One region of the Vibrio diabolicus genome, then DNA from elsewhere that is predicted to be linked to it. Evidence: predicted binding sites of a transcription regulator. Region 1 holds the regulator's gene; the other holds the start of a gene.
What was found. The regulator MetJ, encoded in region 1, represses methionine synthesis genes. The targets are predictions, from matches to a motif close to TTAGACNTNTANANGTCTAA.
Positions count from the first base shown of each region.

Region 2: a site for MetJ is predicted at 1,845-1,864, ahead of metE (5-methyltetrahydropteroyltriglutamate--homocysteine S-methyltransferase). Genes of this name have one in related genera too.

Region 1 is NZ_CP042451.1:334,656-344,292, reverse strand. It holds gene metF (methylenetetrahydrofolate reductase) at 1-476, opposite strand, end outside; gene FR741_RS01680 (bifunctional aspartate kinase/homoserine dehydrogenase II) at 738-3,146, opposite strand; gene FR741_RS01675 (O-succinylhomoserine (thiol)-lyase) at 3,159-4,322, opposite strand; gene metJ (met regulon transcriptional regulator MetJ) at 4,548-4,868, shown strand; gene FR741_RS01665 (malic enzyme-like NAD(P)-binding protein) at 4,981-6,258, opposite strand; gene bfr (bacterioferritin) at 6,462-6,938, opposite strand; gene FR741_RS01655 ((2Fe-2S)-binding protein) at 7,040-7,228, opposite strand; gene tuf (elongation factor Tu) at 7,560-8,744, opposite strand; gene fusA (elongation factor G) at 8,898-9,637, opposite strand, start outside.
Region 2 is NZ_CP042451.1:1,224,265-1,233,901, reverse strand. It holds gene metE (5-methyltetrahydropteroyltriglutamate--homocysteine S-methyltransferase) at 1-1,664, opposite strand, end outside; gene metR (HTH-type transcriptional regulator MetR) at 1,943-2,854, shown strand; gene FR741_RS05750 (DUF4250 domain-containing protein) at 2,874-3,074, opposite strand; gene FR741_RS05745 (hypothetical protein) at 3,228-3,938, opposite strand; gene FR741_RS05740 (EAL domain-containing protein) at 4,024-6,480, opposite strand; gene FR741_RS05735 (YgiQ family radical SAM protein) at 6,903-9,236, shown strand; gene FR741_RS05730 (T6SS effector BTH_I2691 family protein) at 9,499-9,637, shown strand, end outside.

The DNA.
Region 1 (9,637 bases):
GCTTCAGGGTGAACCTCAGGAAATGCGGCAACTGAGATATCAAAATCGTGACGTGATTTCAGCAACTCAACCAAATCCGAGGCATACATGTCAGGCGCACCGCCACCAGGAGGAATATCACCACGCAGAGCAACGATATTTTCAATGCCATTATTCCAGTAATCATCGGCAATATTAATCAACTCTTCGCGAGTCGCATCAATACAAGTGAGGTGAGGAGCAGCAACCAATCCGGTTGTTGCTTTGATTTCTTTAATGATGGAGTGCGTTCTGTCACGCTCGCCAGAGTTCGCGCCGTAAGTCACAGAAACAAATTTAGGTTGGAGCGTTTTAAGACGGTGCACTGAATTCCAGAGTGTCTCTTCCATCTTCGCGCTGCTTGGTGGAAAAAACTCAAATGATACATTGATGTTGTCTGACAACTCAGCAATATTCTGGTTCAAGGCGTCAATATGGCCTGCGTGCGTGTATCCCATCTTACTCTCCCTGTGGCACTCCGCCACGAAAACAAATTCCTTAAATCGACGTTTAGACGTCTATATGTCTACAGAATGTATTGAATACGATTTAATGTCAACCTTGTAATTATGAATTTTTCTCAAGTTAATAATGAGGATAGTTCAAGTTATTACTTGAACGTTATTTCACCACTTATCACAAGCCGATACTTCAGTATGGCACTGAAGGAAAAATAAAAAACCCTGGTCGGGTTCCAGGGTTTTAGGTATCTCGCAACTTTAGAATAAACCGGCTAATCGGTTGAGGTCGGATTGAATCGCGCCGGCTGTCACTTCTCTTCCTGCGCCAGGCCCTCGAATAACGAGTGGGTTATCTTTGTACCACTTACTTTCAATGGCAAAAATGTTGTCGCACGGCAGAAGGTTGGCGAGCGCATGTTCACGAGATAACGCTTCTACTCCCACCGTCGCTTTACCATTTTTTTCTAAACGCGCAACGTAGCGAAGCACTTGATCGTTTCTCTGTGCTTTTGTCAGGCGCTCTTGCAGTATTTCACTCAACAGCCCTCCGTTATCGAAGAAGTCATCGATACTAAGTTCTCTTAATTCTTCTGGTACTAGAGATTCAACCTTAACGCTGCCCGGCTCAATATCGAGACCAGACTCTCGAGCTAAGATAACCAGCTTACGCATCACATCTGAACCATCTAAATCAGAACGAGGATCAGGTTCTGTTAAACCTTGCTGCCAAGCGAGGTCGACTAAATCATTAAATGGTACTGAGCCGTCAAATTGTTGGAATAACCATGATAACGTCCCAGAGAAAATACCCGATAGAGCAACGATCTCATCCCCACTTTCACGTAGATCTCGCACGGTATGGTTTATTGGTAACCCCGCACCAACCGTCGCGTTGTACAGCCAATAACGACCAATTTTAGCGAATGCATCTTGAACCTGATGGTAATACTGGCTATCAGCCGAACCCGCCACTTTGTTAGCGGAAATCAAATGAATGCCCTGCTGCGCAATTTCTACATAGCGCTGAGCTAAGTCTTTGCTCGCTGTCACATCAAGCACTACGGCTTCATCGTAATTTTTTAGCGCTCCTAAGTGAGTCAACCAAGACCCATCGTTTGCTAGGCCTTCATCATCAAATCGTTCAGCAACACTTGCTGCATCAATACCTTGCTCATCGAACCAGTAGGTTTGACTATCCACGACCGCTACAAGGTCAAAGCTCATTCCATGACGTTTTTCGAGTTCACCTTTTTGAGTTGCAAATAAATTTAACCAGCTAGAACCAATGTTGCCCTTGCCACATAAAGCCACCGCCACGCGCTTTTGCGCTTGGAACAACTGGCTATGAATCGTTTGAACCAACACTTCGGTATCAGTACGACGCAAAACGGCGACTAAACTCAGCCCCGACTCAGTTTCAGAAATAAATTCAACCGGAGAGTGTTTTAATTTCTGATAAAAACCAAAACAATGGTTGGCGTTTTTCGTAACGCCAGCGCCTACCGCCGCTAAGAGAGAGTAGCCTTCTTTGAGCTTAATCTCCGCTTCAACCGCAAGCTCTTGTAAGTGTTTCAGTGCGCCACCGGCAATTTCTGCGGTATACGCCAAGCGCAACGTGTGTTGATCGGGCTGTGCCTCAAATGCCAATGGCTCCAATTGCGCTCGCTGCAACGCTTGTAATACATCATTCTGTGTTTTTTCGAAGTCGTGCCCATGCATGAAAGACAGCTGCACCAATAAAACATCATCCAGCGAGGTAATAATTTTAGCGCCACGGCCAGACGCTAAGACACGCTCAATACGAGTAGAGCCCGATTCCGGCAGATAGCTACACTTGAGGTTGAGATCCATAGTACTTTGCGCCACAGGCTGAAGTGTACGACTGTGTAGGACTGGGGCGGCTAAACGGGCGAGTTCGCTGGCTTCATCCAATCGAAGTAACGGTAACAGACACGCGTCTGCCACCAAACGCGGATCGGCACTATAGACACCGGCAACGTCACTCCAAATGGTGACTGTGCTCACTTCAGCCAGAGCACCAATGACAGTTGCAGAATAGTCAGAGCCATTACGACCAAGTAAAATGGTTTCGCCCGCCTCGTTCTGAGCCATAAAGCCAGTAATTACCACACGTTTATGATTGTGTTGCGCGAGAACTTCTTTTATCAAAGGATATGAACGAGCGCGATCAACTTCAGGTTGAGTCCCGGCTTCCGCACGTAAAAACGCTCGTGCATCTTGTGCAACAGCGGGGATAGAACGTTGAGATAATAACGCGGCCAATAGGCGAGCAGACCAAACTTCTCCGTGTCCTAGTACCGCGGCTTTTTGCGCGCCAGTGAGTGGTGCTGTCAGCTCAGATAAGGTACTGAACTCATCATGCAGTAACGCTAATAGTTCTTCTTGTACTTCATTTTCCAACAAGTTTTCTATTAGCTCCGTTTGGAACTGCCTTAGGCTTTGAAGTGCTTCATGCGCGATTCGGCCATCTTTGTCTAGCCCTTCCTGGAACTCAATCAAGCGGTTAGTGGTTTTTCCTGCCGCCGAGACGACCACAAGATCATTTTCCGTCGAATACTCCTTAAGAATATCCACAACGCGTAAATAGCATTCTGGGTTTGCTAAGCTACTGCCACCAAACTTATGCAGCTGACGTTGTAAAGTCATTATTATCGTCTCCTATTGTTGGGCAGCTTTAGCGAATGCTTGCTCTAAATCTGTGATGAGATCTTGTGCATCTTCCAAGCCGACAGACAAACGCAATAGTTGATGCGACACCCCCGCTTCTGCAAGTGCTTCCTCTCCCATAGCGCGATGCGTCATGGATGCCGGATGACAAATCAAGCTTTCAACTCCACCTAATGACTCAGCCAATGAAAACAGTTGGAGCTCTTTAACGAACACTTTTAACTGCTCAAACGAACCGGCAAACTCAAAGCTCAGCATAGAGCCAAAACCAGTTTGCTGCTTTTTAGCAATGTCATGACCCGGGTGCTCCGGCAGGCTTGGATGATAAATGGTTTTAACTAACGCTTGCTTCTGGAGATAAGCCAGTACCTGCTGTGAACTCTCTTCATGCACTCGCATGCGAGCACCAAGTGTACGAATACCTCGCAGTGTCATGTAACTATCGAAAGGTGTGCCCGTTGCGCCAATACAATTGCCCCACCATGCAAGCTCTTCTGCATGCGCTTCTGTTTTGGTGATGATCACGCCACCAATCACGTCTGAATGACCGTTGATATACTTCGTTGTGGAGTGAATGACGAAATCTGCGCCCAAGTCCAAAGGCTTTTGGTACACGGGTGTCAAAAAGGTATTGTCCACCGCGACCAATGCCCCAACTCGCTTCGCTTTTTCACAAGTCTCAGAAATATCCACCACGCGAACCAGAGGGTTTGATGGGGTTTCTAACAAGATGAGTTTTGGTTTTTGTGCTAATGCTGCATCCAAAGCTTGCTCGTCTGATTGATCGACAAACTGAACCTTAAAATCACCTTTGTTGGCTCGGGTATTAAAAAGACGATAGGTGCCGCCATAACAATCGTGAGGAGCAATAATGAGATCATCAGGGCCAAGAAAAGCGGACACCCATAAATTTAATGCCGACGTACCGCAATTCGTGACAACCGCTCCTTTTCCAGACTCGAGTTCAGATAACGCACTTTCCAACAGTCCGCGGTTTGGATTTCCAGATCGCGTGTAATCATACTTAGGTACTTCACCAAAAGCAGGAAAACCATAGTTAGTGGAAAGATAAATAGGTGGAACGACAGCGTGATATTGGCTGTCTGATTCAATACCAGTGCGTACTGCAATGGTCGCAGGTTTGCGAGAGCTCATGGGTGTATCCTTTCACGGGTAATGACTTCTAAATAGGAATGCGCTATATCTAATGAGTAAAATAAAGTGATCAACACGCTTCCTTTGCTGTTCTGTTCACTTTACTCGTCAAAAAATGAGACGTCAACACTTCTAGACGTCTATATGTCTTTGCTTATGGCGGTAAATGCAGCTAAAATCAGCACCTAAATTATTTTTAACCGATTACATAAATGAAGGTGTGCAATGGCTGACTGGAATGGCGAATACATTAGCCCATATGCAGAGCACGGCAAAAAAAGCGAACAAGTAAAAAAAATTACCGTCTCTATCCCGCTAAAAGTTTTAAAAGTGCTAACTGATGAGCGTACTCGCCGTCAGATCAATAACTTACGCCATGCAACCAATAGTGAATTACTATGCGAAGCATTTTTGCACGCGTACACAGGTCAGCCACTTCCAACAGATGAAGACCTTCGTAAAGACCGTCCAGATGATATTCCAACAGAAGTAAAAGCACTGATGACGGAAATGGGCATCGAATTTGAGTCGTTTGACGAAGAGTAAAAAGCGAGACTGGAGGCTTCAGATAGCAATTCTTATCTCGAGCCAAAAGAATGATATAAAAAATGGGACGCGATTGCGTCCCATTTTCTGTACATCACATCTAATAGATATATTACTCTGCCATGTAGTTTTCAGGCATCTCGATACGAGCAACACCTGAATCAACTGCCGCCTGAGCCACAGCTTTTGCAACACGTGGCAGTAAACGTGAGTCCATTGGTTTTGGAATGATGTAGTCTGCACCAAACTCAAGCTTATCGACGCCTGCGGCCTTCAATACAGTTTCAGGTACAGGCTCTTTTGCTAGCTCACGAATCGCCTCAACGGCTGCAAGTTTCATTTCATCATTGATTTCACTTGCGCGCACATCAAGAGCACCACGGAAGATGAATGGGAAACACAATACGTTGTTTACTTGGTTCGGGTAATCACTACGGCCAGTCCCCATGATCAAATCATCACGAACAGCGTGGGCAAGTTCCGGCTTAATTTCAGGATCTGGATTCGAACATGCAAATACGATTGGCTTATCTGCCATCAGCTTCAACGCTTCCGCTGGCAATAGGTTTGGACCAGATACACCTAGGAACAGATCCGCGCCTTCAATCACGTCTTCTAATGTGCGTTTGTCCGTGTTGTTTGCGAATAGCTGCTTGTATTCATTAAGATCATCACGACGAGTGTGGATCACACCTTTACGATCCAGCATGTAAATTTTTTCGCGCATTGCACCACATTTAATCAGCAGCTCCATACACGCAACGGCTGCAGCGCCAGCGCCAAGACAAACGATCGTTGAGTCTTCAAGCTTCTTACCTTGAAGTTCGATCGCGTTCAGCATGCCTGCCGCCGTTACAATCGCAGTACCGTGCTGATCATCGTGGAATACTGGTACATCACAACGCTCAATTAAACGCTTTTCAATCTCAAAGCAATCTGGTGCTTTAATATCTTCAAGGTTGATACCACCAAAGGTGTCTGCAATGCTTGCAACAGTATCAACAAATTCATCGATCGTGCGATGCTTAACTTCAATATCAATCGAGTCAAGACCTGCAAAACGTTTAAACAGTAACGCTTTACCTTCCATTACTGGCTTAGATGCAAGTGGACCTAGGTTACCTAGACCTAAAATAGCGGTACCGTTAGAAATAACAGCAACCATGTTGCCTTTCGCTGTGTACTTGTACACGTTATCAGGGTTTTGTGCGATTTCACGCACTGGTTCTGCAACACCTGGGCTGTAAGCAAGGGCAAGATCACCCGCCGTTTCCGCAGGCTTTGTTAATTCGACAGCAATCTTCCCTGGAGTTGGATAAGCATGGTAATCCAATGCTTTTTGGCGATGTTCTTCTTCTGGAGTGGCTGCTTGGCGATTGTCTTCAGACATGGACGTTTCTCTTTTTTATTTTTAGGTAAGGGGGCATAAATTCTATCGGATAGAAATCAAACTTCATAGGCAAGATTGCGAGCAATATCCTTAAAAAGCCGATAATAAAAGAGATTAGACCAGATAGCGGGGATAAGCACCTGATTTTCGAGTCAGGTGCTCTTTTCTTCTTACAATTGAAGTACGCAAAATCCTGGACGTTATTACTCTTCGTCTACGTATTGCGCTTGGAGGTAGTTCTCAATGCCAGACATTTCAATCAAGCCAAGTTGCGTCTCTAGCCAATCAACATGCTCTTCTTCATCTTCAAGAATATCTTGAAACAGATCGCGAGACACATAGTCTCGAATGTCTTCAGCATAGGCAATCGCATCTTTTAAATCTGGAATAGCGGCCATTTCAAGCTTTAAGTCACACTCGAGCATTTCTTTAGTGTCTTCACCTATCATCAACTTGCCTAAATCTTGTAGATTCGGTAAGCCCTCCAGAAACAAAATACGCTCAATCAGATGATCGGCATGTTTCATCTCATCGATAGATTCGTGATATTCCTTATCTGCTAGGTGCTTTAACCCCCAGTCCTTATACATTCGAGCATGAAGAAAATACTGATTAATAGCGATGAGCTCATTTCCGAGCACTTTATTGAGATGTTGGATGATGATTGGATCGCCTTTCATGACAAAAACCTCTTCTTTAGCTTCATTTAAATGTAGAAGCAAATGAGAAGGTGTCAAAACGCTAGGCAAATAATTACTTAATTACTGCATGCTCACAGTAATTAGCTAGCTTGTTTGAATACCGTGTAACTGGTTTCCGCTAAAATATCCTTGGCCTGCCTGATGCACTTACCACATTGGCTACCCAATGCTGTGCATTTTTTGATTCCTTTAATATCCGTTACGCCTTCATCTATCGCCAACTTCCTAATTTTCTTGTCGGAGACCCCATGGCAAAGACAAACGTACATACTCAAAAACCTATTAAATTAACCTGTGGCAACCAATATAAACAAGAATAGTTCTTGTTACCAGTCGCATTGATGGGTCTGTTCAGAATATTTTGTTATATAGATTTGGTGACAGTAGGCCAAGATCAGAGAGTTAGGTGTTACGACCAAAGGTGTTGAAAAATAGAGCCGGTAATATTCTGTTTTTAAATTAAAAAATTAACGTATTTCCTACGAACACTTATAACCAAATATAATTTAGATATAAAAAAGGGAAGCCTAAGCTTCCCTTTCTCGATGCGCTTTCTTCATAAAGAAGAAGAGTGCAAGATTTCGTTTAATTCGTTATGAATTAGTCGAAGATCTTAGCAACAACACCAGCACCTACTGTACGGCCACCTTCACGGATCGCGAAACGTAGACCTTCGTCCATTGCGATTGGTGCGATTAGCTCAACAGTCATCTGTACGTTGTCACCTGGCATTACCATTTCTACGCCTTCTGGTAGCTGGATGTCACCAGTTACGTCAGTTGTACGGAAGTAGAACTGTGGACGGTAGCCTTTGAAGAATGGAGTGTGACGACCACCTTCATCTTTAGACAGTACGTATACTTCTGATTCGAACTTAGTGTGTGGAGTGATTGAACCAGGCTTCGCTAGTACTTGACCACGTTCAACTTCGTCACGCTTAGTACCACGTAGAAGTGCACCAACGTTCTCACCTGCACGGCCTTCGTCTAGAAGCTTACGGAACATCTCAACACCAGTACATGTAGTTGTAGTAGTGTCTTTGATACCTACGATAGCAACTTCGTCACCTACAGTTAGGATACCACGCTCGATACGGCCAGTTACTACTGTACCACGACCTTGGATTGAGAATACGTCTTCGATAGGCATTAGGAATGGCTGATCTACCGCACGCTCTGGCTCAGGGATGTAAGTATCTAGAGCTTCCGCTAGTTCAACGATTTTCGCTTCCCACTGCTCTTCGCCGTTTAGTGCGCCTAGTGCAGAACCTTGGATAACTGGTAGGTCATCACCTGGGAAATCGTATTCAGATAGAAGTTCACGAACTTCCATTTCTACTAGTTCTAGTAGCTCTTCATCGTCAACCATGTCACATTTGTTCATGAATACGATGATGTATGGGATACCAACCTGACGGCCTAGTAGGATGTGCTCACGAGTTTGTGGCATTGGGCCATCTGTCGCAGCAACAACTAGGATACCACCGTCCATCTGTGCAGCACCAGTGATCATGTTTTTAACGTAGTCCGCGTGTCCTGGACAGTCAACGTGTGCGTAGTGACGAGTTGGAGTGTCGTACTCAACGTGAGAAGTTGCGATTGTGATACCGCGCTCACGCTCTTCTGGAGCGTTATCGATAGATGCGAAGTCTTTAGCTACACCGCCGTAAACTTTAGCAAGAGTAGTACAGATAGCTGCAGTTAGAGTTGTTTTACCGTGGTCAACGTGGCCGATAGTACCAACGTTAACGTGCGGTTTCGTACGTTCAAATTTTTCTTTAGACACGATCGTGTTCCTTCCTAGTTATGATTCGTCGTGATCATTATTGATCGACGACGCGCCAGAAATTGTTATTTTATGCGCCAACGCCCGTTAGCGCAATATTTGGACGCCCTGATCTCGCAAAAAGTCGTAAACTTTTTGTAGTTCAATCGTCAATTAGTAACCACGCTCTGCAATAATTTTATCTGCGAAGTTTTTCGGCACTTCAGCGTACTCGTGAAACTCCATAGAGTAAGACGCACGGCCTTGAGTTGCAGAACGTAGATCAGTTGCGTAACCGAACATTTCAGATAGTGGTACTTGAGCACGGATGATCTTAAGACCAGCCACACCTTCGTCCATGCCTTCAATGATACCGCGACGACGGTTTAGGTCACCAACAACGTCACCCATCCAGTCTTCCGGAGTGGTTACTTCGACATTCATCATTGGTTCTAGAATCACAGGTTGTGCTTCTAGTGCACCTTTCTTGAATGCCATCGAGCCAGCGATCTTAAACGCCATCTCGCTTGAGTCTACATCGTGGTAAGAACCATCAAATAGTGTAGCTTTAATATCTAGTACAGGGTAACCCGCTAGAACACCACTATTCATTTGTTCCTCGATACCTTTCGATACCGAACTGATGTATTCCTTAGGAATCACACCACCCACGATTTCGTCTACGAATACGAAACCTTCGCCAGGTTCAGAAGGCTCAAGTTTGACCCACACATGACCGTATTGACCACGACCACCTGATTGACGAACAAACTTACCTTCAACTTCCGCTTTACCACGAATGGTTTCACGGTAAGCAACCTGAGGTTTACCAACGTTACAATCAACGCTGAATTCACGCTTCATACGATCAACGATAATGTCTAGGTGAAGTTCACCCATACCTGAGATCAGAG
Region 2 (9,637 bases), 890 kb from region 1:
CCTTTCATCTGCTTGCTGGTTAGCGATTGTGCGTACGTCGACCATTCCACCGTAATCGGCTTTTCACGCTCAATGTCGGCAACCACAATGGCTGGTTTCACACAGCGAGAGCCATAACTCTGTACCCAACCAAATTTCGTCGTTTGGAAGCCCGCCAAGTTCTCCGCGAAGTATTCTACCATGTCGTTACGCTCAGCTTCACCATGCACAAGCACATCTAGGTCAAGGGCTTCTTGGCGTTTTACGGCATCCGCAATGTGTCCTTTTAGTGCTTGGATATAGTCGGACTCAGATAACTGGCCAGTGCGATAAGCGCTGCGCTGAACACGAATTTCACCCGTTTGAGGGAAAGAACCGATTGTCGTGGTTGGCAACAGAGGCAAGCCCAATACTTCAGCTTGATGCGCAGCACGCTCCGCGTAAGGTGCGCTGCGCTCGGCAAGTGACGCAGTAATACTGTTTAAACGTGCTTGAACTTGTGGCTTATTCACATGCGTTGCCGTTTTACGTGCTTTGATTGGCTGGCTGTAGGTATCACAAGCGAGAATCGCATCTTGATCACCATCGAGTGCGTGGCCAAGCAAGGCGACTTCTGTTACTTTTTGTTTTGCGAACGCAAACCAGCTTTTCACTTCCTCACTGAGTTCTGTTTCCAGTTCCAGATCAACCGGGCTATGTAGCAAAGAGCATGAGCTCGCAACCCAAAGGTTGTCGCCCAGTTTTTCTTTTACTGGCTGTAGACGTTCAAGTTGCGCACTCAAATCCGAGCGCCACACGTTACGACCGTTGACCACGCCAGCAGACAGCACCCAACCCTCCGGTAGTTTGGCAACCACGTCGTCAAGCTGCTGAGGCGCGGCAGATAAATCGATATGTAAACCATCCACTGGTAGCTTTACAATTTTGTCTAGCGTATCGCTTATAGAGTCAAAGTACGTCGTTAGCAGCACTTTTACATCGCTTCGAATCACTTGGTACGCTAGCTTGAACGCATCAGCCCACTGACTTTCAAGCTCTAGTGACAAAATTGGCTCATCAATCTGAACCCACTCAACACCTTGACTCGCGAGCTTTGCCAAAATAGCTTGGTAAGCCGTAAGCAATCGTGGCAGTAGCGTCAGGCGATCGAATCCTTCTTCTACCTCTTTACCTAAGTAAAGATAACTGACTGGGCCAAGCAAAACTGGCTTCACTTTATGCCCAGCTTGGGTTGCTTCGTTGACTTCTTCAAACAGTTGAGGCCAGCTCACTTCAAATGTATCGTCCTTGCTAAATTCAGGTACGATGTAGTGGTAGTTTGTGTTGAACCATTTAGTCATATCCGATGCTGCAGCGCCCGCACAGCCGCAACCCGCTTGAGATTGACCGCGACCCACTTTGAATAGCGTATCCAAATCAGGGAAACCGTCTGCGTGACGTTTTGGCACGTGACCCAGTAACAACGTGGTCGTCAGTACATGATCGTACCAAGCAAAATCGCCAGCGGTGGTAAAACTCAAGCCAGCATCTGTTTGCGTTTGCCAGTTTTTAGCGCGCAGATCTTCCCCAACCTTTTTAAGCTCTGCTTGACCAATTTCTCCGCGCCAGTATTTTTCCTGAGCGAATTTTAATTCTCGTTTTTCACCGATGCGTGGATAACCTAGTACGTGCGTTGTTGTAGCCATGTCCCTATTCCTTTTTCAATCTTGTTCAATTTGTTTGGGTCAGAGTATCTTTCGTCATAAAAGATGTCTGGATGGCTAAACTATCGCTCTCATCTGCGGTTTGAACAACGTCCATTTATTCAACTTGTTTATTAAAAAAATTCATCATGAGGAGACATGATTCGCAAATAAACACAACAAATAGACGTCTAGACGTTTACATATCCATTTTTTGTCGTTAAGTTATTTATACGATTGCTATTCTGTTCATAGCGAGCAACAAAGGATGAAAGGAATTCATGATAGAGCTAAAACATTTGCGGACACTCACTTCGCTTCGAGACACCGGCTCTCTAACCGCGACCGCGACCGCGTTGCATCTCACTCAATCGGCCTTGTCTCACCAGATCAAAGATTTAGAGGCACGGATTGGGGGACAATTATTCCTTAGAAAAACTCGTCCGGTGAAGTTCACTTCAGAGGGAGAAATCCTATTGCGTCTTGCAGAAGATATTCTTCCCAAACTCGCAAGAGCAGAAAATGATTTGGCAAGCTTGAAAGAAGACGTCAATGGTCGGTTGCATATGGCGATTGAATGTCACTCATGTTTCCAATGGCTCATGCCTGCTCTAAGGGAATATCAATTAGCGTGGCCAAGCGTCACGTTGGATTTTTCGTCCGGCTTTGGGTTTGAGCCCCTACCCGCATTGTTGGCTGGCGAGTTAGATCTCGTTATCACGTCAGATATTCAACCTCGTTCTGAAGTACATTATGAACCTTTGTTCGACTTTGAAATGCGCTTAATTACCGCGACCAACCACCCACTGGCGGAAAAAGAAGTTATTAATCCGCAAGATCTCGCAGATCAAACCATGCTCTCTTATCCGGTTCAAAAACAAAGGCTAGACGTCGTAAAACACTTCTTGCAGCCAGCGGGGGTAGAACCCGCCAAATGGAAGCAAGCCGACAATACTCTGATGTTAGTGCAAATGGTCTCCGCTGGATTAGGGGTTGCAGCACTGCCAAATTGGGCGATTTCTGAATTTTCTCGCCAAGGCCTTATTGCCAGTAAACCTTTTGGCCAAGGCTTATGGCGTCGCTTATTTGCTGCAACGCGTCACTCAGAGAAAGATAAACGTTACTTACAAGCCTTTTTCGCAACCGCAAGGCTACAATGTAAAAGCCACCTTGACGGAATCAAGATGGCTTAGGGATATGGATTAAGAAGGTTTAGCGTTGATATGCTTTAAATTGGTTGGTCAATGGATCGTACTGATAACCAAGCATATCAAGCTTGCCTACTACGGACTCTACATCCATTTCATACACCGATACTAACTCGTCAAAACTGTCGCACTCTAAACGTAGCTTTTCATTGACGATACCTAGCAAAATAATGCTGTCCAAATTACCTACATTGCTTAAATCCATCGCGACTCTCCTCTTCGACAAGGTATATAAACAAGCGTAGACGTAATCATGTGAATTTAAAGTGAGCGCGATCCAAAACGTGAGTGCCTTATACTCAAGCAACCTAGAAAGGACTTGAGTACAAGCAGTATTGCTCTGTTTCTCGACTCGCGATTAAGCCGCCAGAGAGAATAAACCTTGTAGGCTCGTCATTGACGCAAGCGCGAGCAACAGGGCGACGCTCAGTTGAACCTTTTCCGGTTTTTTATGTGTGAAGATATGCCAGCACCAAACAATGATTGAAGAAATGAGCATGGCTAAAGACAATAAAATTGGTTGTGTTGCGGCGCTCAATGTCGCTTCATTTAACTGGTAAGAAGCAAATAGCGTTGCGATTACCAGCAGCATTCCAGACACAATGCCCGTAACGGGCAAAATGCGGTGAAATGCCTGCAATCTGCTACGAGCGATAGTCAGAAGCAATTGAGAGAATGACGCCCCAAGGAAAAATATCATTATTGCCATCGCAATAGACGCAGGCCAGCTTGGCTGTTCAAATGCTTGAATACTTACATACGCAAAAGCCAAACCATTCGCTAAATGCATCGCCCAAAGAGGGCCTTTTTCACGCGTTTTCTTGGTTTGAACCTGAGAGTAGAAATAGAAAATAGCGAACACGATCATAAATGCTTCAATGCGAAGAGAAGCAACCGCAAGCCACAATAACGCCACTGCTGGCAACATTTTATGAAGACGGCCTCTCTGACCCGGACAAATATCGCCCTTGATGAGAAGTAAAGTCAGTAGCGCTTGCGCGCCAAATAGCATCGGAGGAAAAGTAACCAGCAATTGTTGAATCATGTTAAATGCACGCTCAAAAGTCATTTTGGGGTGCGATAATAGCAAATCACCTATCGTCAAACCACCGAAAGTCTATCCCCAAATGTACTAGAACAGCGAGACTTTTTATTCAACAAGAAGCGAGATACTTCAACGCATCTTCTTGAGTTAACACGCCTCTGTATTCTTCTTTTTCATCACATAAAACCCACGGGAAGCGAATGCCTGTTTTGATTAGCTCGCGAATAGCAGCGACGGACAAATGCGCATTGACGAGCACAAACTCCGTGCTCATTATCTGGTTCACCGGACGTTTCCAAATCCAATTTTCTCGCTCAGTCTCTAATTCGGTCCCCATGGAAGGCGTTAGGTGTAAGTTAACTTGCTCTTTGGTAACTAAGCCAACACAGCGCTTTTCGTTAATGACAACCAACGGCGAACTTGGACTTAAATTCATATATTCCACCGCCAACGATAATGGCTCCCCGGGATCAAGGTGCCTGACCTCTTCATGGCTCAGTGATTGCAATACATCATCTTGTTTTGGTTTGACAGCAACACCCGAAAACAAATGTTCGTAACTTTCCGCTTTCTCCATCAAATCGACAGGCCGAGCACGAGAGAACAAAAAGCCTTGCATGTAATCCACACCTATTTCAGCCAATGTTTGAAGCTCCTGTTCTGACTCCACGCCCTCGGCAACCACTTTTACATTCATTTGCTGAGCAAGATCAGTGACCATTTTGACAATGTTATAACTGGTATTGCCATGCTGAATGTTCTTAACGAATTTTCGGTCTATTTTCAGTAAATCAAACTGCCCTTTCTCTAGATAAGAAAAAGAAGAATACCCTGTACCGAAGTCATCAATCGCAATTTTAATGCCCTCTTTGCGCACTTGCTCTAGCGCTTGCGTATGCTCTTCGTCTTGCTCAAAATACGCTGTTTCCGTCAGCTCAATCGTGACTCGTTTAGGATCGACACCACTGGCTTTAATTAGGTCATGCGAACGCTGAAGAACCTGGAGCGAATCCAATTTAGTATTCAGTGAGCGATTGATGGTTAACCCTATTTCCTCGCCATATATGTCTTGCAAGCGTGGAAAGTGTTTGAGCGCGGCTTGACAAACCTCATCATCCAGAGCCGCAATCAACTCTAAATCTTCAATAACAGTAATCATCTCTTGAGTGCTATAGGCATCACTTTCATGATAAAAGCGCGCTAAGGCCTCGAACTTAACGACTTTACCAGTTCGGCTATCAATTATGGGTTGAAAATGAACATCCACCAGCCCACTGTCGATTTGCGCTTCCAAAAATGCCTCTAAATGCTGGCGTTTGACTAACTCAGAATGAAGCTCACTATTATAAAAATTAAAATAGCCACCTTCTCCAGAAAGTGAGGACAACATCGCCTGGGCTGCATGCGCTAACGCTTGCTTTGGCCTGTTTGTATCATAGCCGAGGATTGACACACCCGTTTGTCCCTCGACGATAGTGGTATGCATTTTTGTTCCCATTTCATTCCTAAGCTCAGTGAAGAACCCTTTCATCGCAATTTGAATCAAACGTAAAGGACTTAGCCATTGACAGTGAGGAGTTTGTAAACAGACAACAAACACATCCCTAGAAAGTTGACCCGCGATACTGGTGTAGCGGCTTCGCATAATAAAATCGGCGAAGCCTAGTTGCTGTTCAAGTAAGCATTTTTCAGAAAAATTAGGTCTGAGAGTCATGACGATATTGAGTTCTTTACTCCCACTTTCGTTCGCCAAATTAGCTAATTGCAGTTCGAACTCTTCTCTAGAAGGCAAAAAAGCTGACCAATCATGTTGTTGTTCACAGCGATTTTTCATCCACAACAAGGAAGCCGAAATGTCAGTAGAGAAGCCGAGATAAAGAATCCGTCCAGAATGAAACGTTAGCCGATAGATACAAAGATGATGTGCCTGATTACTACCATTTGCAGTTCTACTCAATAAATTACCGCTCCAGTATCCTTCATCATCAATATGTTGCCAGAGTTGGTCGTAAAACGCCTGACTATGGTGAGATGTGCTAAAGATATAGGTTTTAAGTCCAACCAAATCACGGTTTTGATAACCCATTTGCAATTCAAAGGCACGGTTACAACCTAAGATTCGGGTGTCTTCGTCCGCGACTAAAACCCCTACATTCGGTAAATCAAATATCGTTTCGAGAATTTTCGCTAACTCTTCGCAGCCAGTGATCGTCAATTGCGGGATGATAGAGCCTTGAACAATACGCTCATTGAGCTTTTCAAAGCTAATTGTGACATGTATTAAGCGAGCTTCATTAAGCATCATGCAACAAGAAAAACGACCTTGCCCACCTAGGAGCTCCACTTCTAAAATTCGTTGCCTTAGTGTTTCCTGTTGCCCCATCAGCATGTGCTCAAACAAATCATCTAAGCAGGTGACTGGCGTATTTAACCCAAAAGCATTTGCCATTCCTAGCTGGTCGCATTCGAACTCGCGAGTATCAATCTTGTAAGACCATTCAATCACTGGAGTCGGATTGGATGTCGGTTGCACTTTTTCATGTGCTATTGTTGTTGAGTCACTCATTCCCTAGCCCCCTTTTTAATTAGCCTCATGCTCAGGGTTCGTAGTCAACGTGCCTTATTCCATTTGGGACCTGCTGATCCTCTTGTAAAATAGATTCTGGCAACGTAAGCCAATCGACTTAGAACCTTTTCAGAGCTTGTTCGGCTTTTTGCATTTTCCTATGCATTAATTTGATTATAGGCGTTGTTTTTAATAAGCACACCATTGCTTATTGGTTGTATTAACATTGCGACATTTTTCACGACTCGACCTATAACCATGAGGCTTTCAAGGTGATATTAGACATAAAATCGCCGATATAGCCTTGATATTTTTGCAAACCAAATAAAACTCGATGAACTAAGCTTGAATAGATGAGTTTGGTATAGATACCTGATCCTCAAATCGCTATAATTCGCGCTCCCTGGAACAGAGAGCAAAATATGACCAATAACATCACTCCTATTCATGAGTACAAAAAATACTGGGCAGAGTGTTTTGGTACGGCACCTTTCTTGCCGACCAGTCGCAAAGAAATGGACGCCCTAGGATGGGATAGCTGTGACATTATCATCGTAACCGGTGATGCTTACGTGGATCACCCAAGCTTTGGTATGGCTATCATTGGCCGTCTGCTAGAAGCAGAAGGTTTCCGTGTCGGTATCATTGCTCAACCAGAATGGCAAAACAAAGATGCATTCATGCAGCTTGGTAAGCCAAATCTGTTCTTCGGGATCACTGCGGGTAACATGGACTCCATGATCAACCGTTACACCGCGGATAAAAAACTTCGTCACGATGACGCGTACACCCCCAATAACGAAGGTGGCAAACGCCCAGACCGCGCGACTTTGGTTTACTCTCAGCGTTGTCGTGAAGCCTATAAAGAAGTGCCTATTGTTTTAGGTGGTATCGAAGCCAGCCTACGCCGTGTTGCGCACTACGATTACTGGTCAGACAAAGTTCGCCGTTCGGTACTGTTTGATGCAAAAGCAGATATCTTACTTTTCGGTAACGCAGAGCGTGCACTTGTAGAAGTAGCGCATCGCATCGCAAATGGTGAAGACATCAGCACCATGACTAATATTCGTGGTACAGCCGTGAACCTGCCAACCGCGCCAGAAGGCTACACGGTTATCGATTCTTCTCGCATTGAAAAACCTCGTAAAGAAGCGTTCGTACCAAAGAACCCATACGAAGTAGAAACTCAGTGTGAAACTAAAAAAGATGAGCCAGTTGCACAACCAATCACGATTCGCCCATCACGCCACGATGCTGCGACAACTGCGGTTCGCTTACCTTCTTTTGAAAAACTAAGAAACGATCGCATTCTTTATGCCCACGCAAGTCGTGTATTGCATTTAGAAACAAACCCGTACTCTGGTCGAGCGTTACTTCAAAGCCATGGTGATCGTGAACTTTGGGTAAACCAAGCCCCAATCCCATTGACGACCGAAGAGATGGACTTTGTGTTTGGCCTGCCTTACGCGCGTGTTCCTCATCCTATGTACGGCAAAGCGAAAATTCCAGCGTATGACATGATCAAAACGTCTGTGAACATCATGCGTGGTTGTTTTGGTGGCTGTTCTTTCTGTTCGATTACCGAGCACGAAGGCCGAATCATTCAAAACCGCTCGAAAGAGTCAATCATTAACGAAATTGAAGAAATTCGCGACAAAGTTCCGGGCTTTACCGGCACAATTTCCGATCTTGGTGGCCCGACTGCAAACATGTACCGTCTGGGCTGTAAAGATCCAAAAGCGGAAGCGAACTGTCGTCGTCCATCCTGTGTATTCCCGGGCATCTGTAACAAGTTAAATACAGACCATAAACACACCATCGATCTATACCGCGAAGCGCGTAAAGTTGAAGGCGTGAAGAAAGTGATGGTCGCATCTGGCGTACGTTACGACCTTGCGATTGAATCACCAGAATACGTGAAAGAGCTCGTAACTCATCACGTAGGTGGTTACTTGAAGATTGCACCGGAACATACAGAGAAAGGCCCTCTTGATCTGATGATGAAACCTGGCATGGGCACGTATGATCGCTTTAAAGAGATGTTCGAGAAGTACAGCGCAGAAGCGGGTAAGAAGCAGTACTTAATCCCTTACTTTATCTCTGCGCACCCAGGCACAGAAGACGAAGACATGCTGAACCTTGCTCTGTGGCTGAAGAAAAACAACTTCGAGTGTGACCAAGTACAAAACTTCTACCCTTCGCCAATGTGTAACGCAACGTCGATGTACTACTCAGAGACAAACCCTCTGAAACGAGTGAAGTATAAGAAACGTGAAGATGTACCTGTAGCAAAAGGTGAACGTCAACGTCGCCTACATAAAGCGCTGTTGCGTTACCACGATCCAGCAAACTGGCCAATGATCCGTGAAGCCCTAATCAGCATGGGTAAAAAACATTTGATTGGTGACAAACAAGGCTGTCTCGTTCCTGCGGAAGACATTGAAGCACAAACACCTGCACAACGTCGTAAATCTGGTCGTCACGGGGCAAACCGCTTTGCTACGAAACATACCAAAAACCAACCGGGCTTCGGTGGTCATTTGAACAAACGCTCTGAAGGCGGTTCAAAAGATGGTAAACCATCTGGCAACCGGAACGGCTCTGACAAAGCAAAAGGTGGTCAACGCCCTGCAAGCAACGGCCAACGTCCTAGCGGCAACGGTGCAAACCGCCCAGCAGGTAGCAAGCCGCAAGGTCAAGGTCGCCCACAAGGACAAGGCAAACCAGCTGGTCAACGTAAACCAAAGCGTCGTTAATTCTTCAGCACTTAAATACTAGAAAGGGCTCCAGAGGTAACTCTGGAGCCCTTTTGTTTTGTCGGTTCATTGAGGTATCACTCACAACTCAAACTTTGATTCAATCAATACAAAAAATGGTAAACACCAACCAACTTATTGGAAAAACAAACAATTATTTGATTGAAGAAAAATAATAGAAAACTAACTCATTGATTTTTAATTGCTTTATTTTGGTTCGATATTTGCGTAATAGAGTAAAACTCTTAAACATGGGCTAACGATGAGTAATCCACTTCCTCCAAAAACTTCGATGTTCTGGCACGACAACAGCTATACCCACGAAGAAGCCGTTCAGGCATTTGAAAGCGATGGCACGTTGAAATCGCTGAATATCGTTCCAACCACGGAATCCGATGATC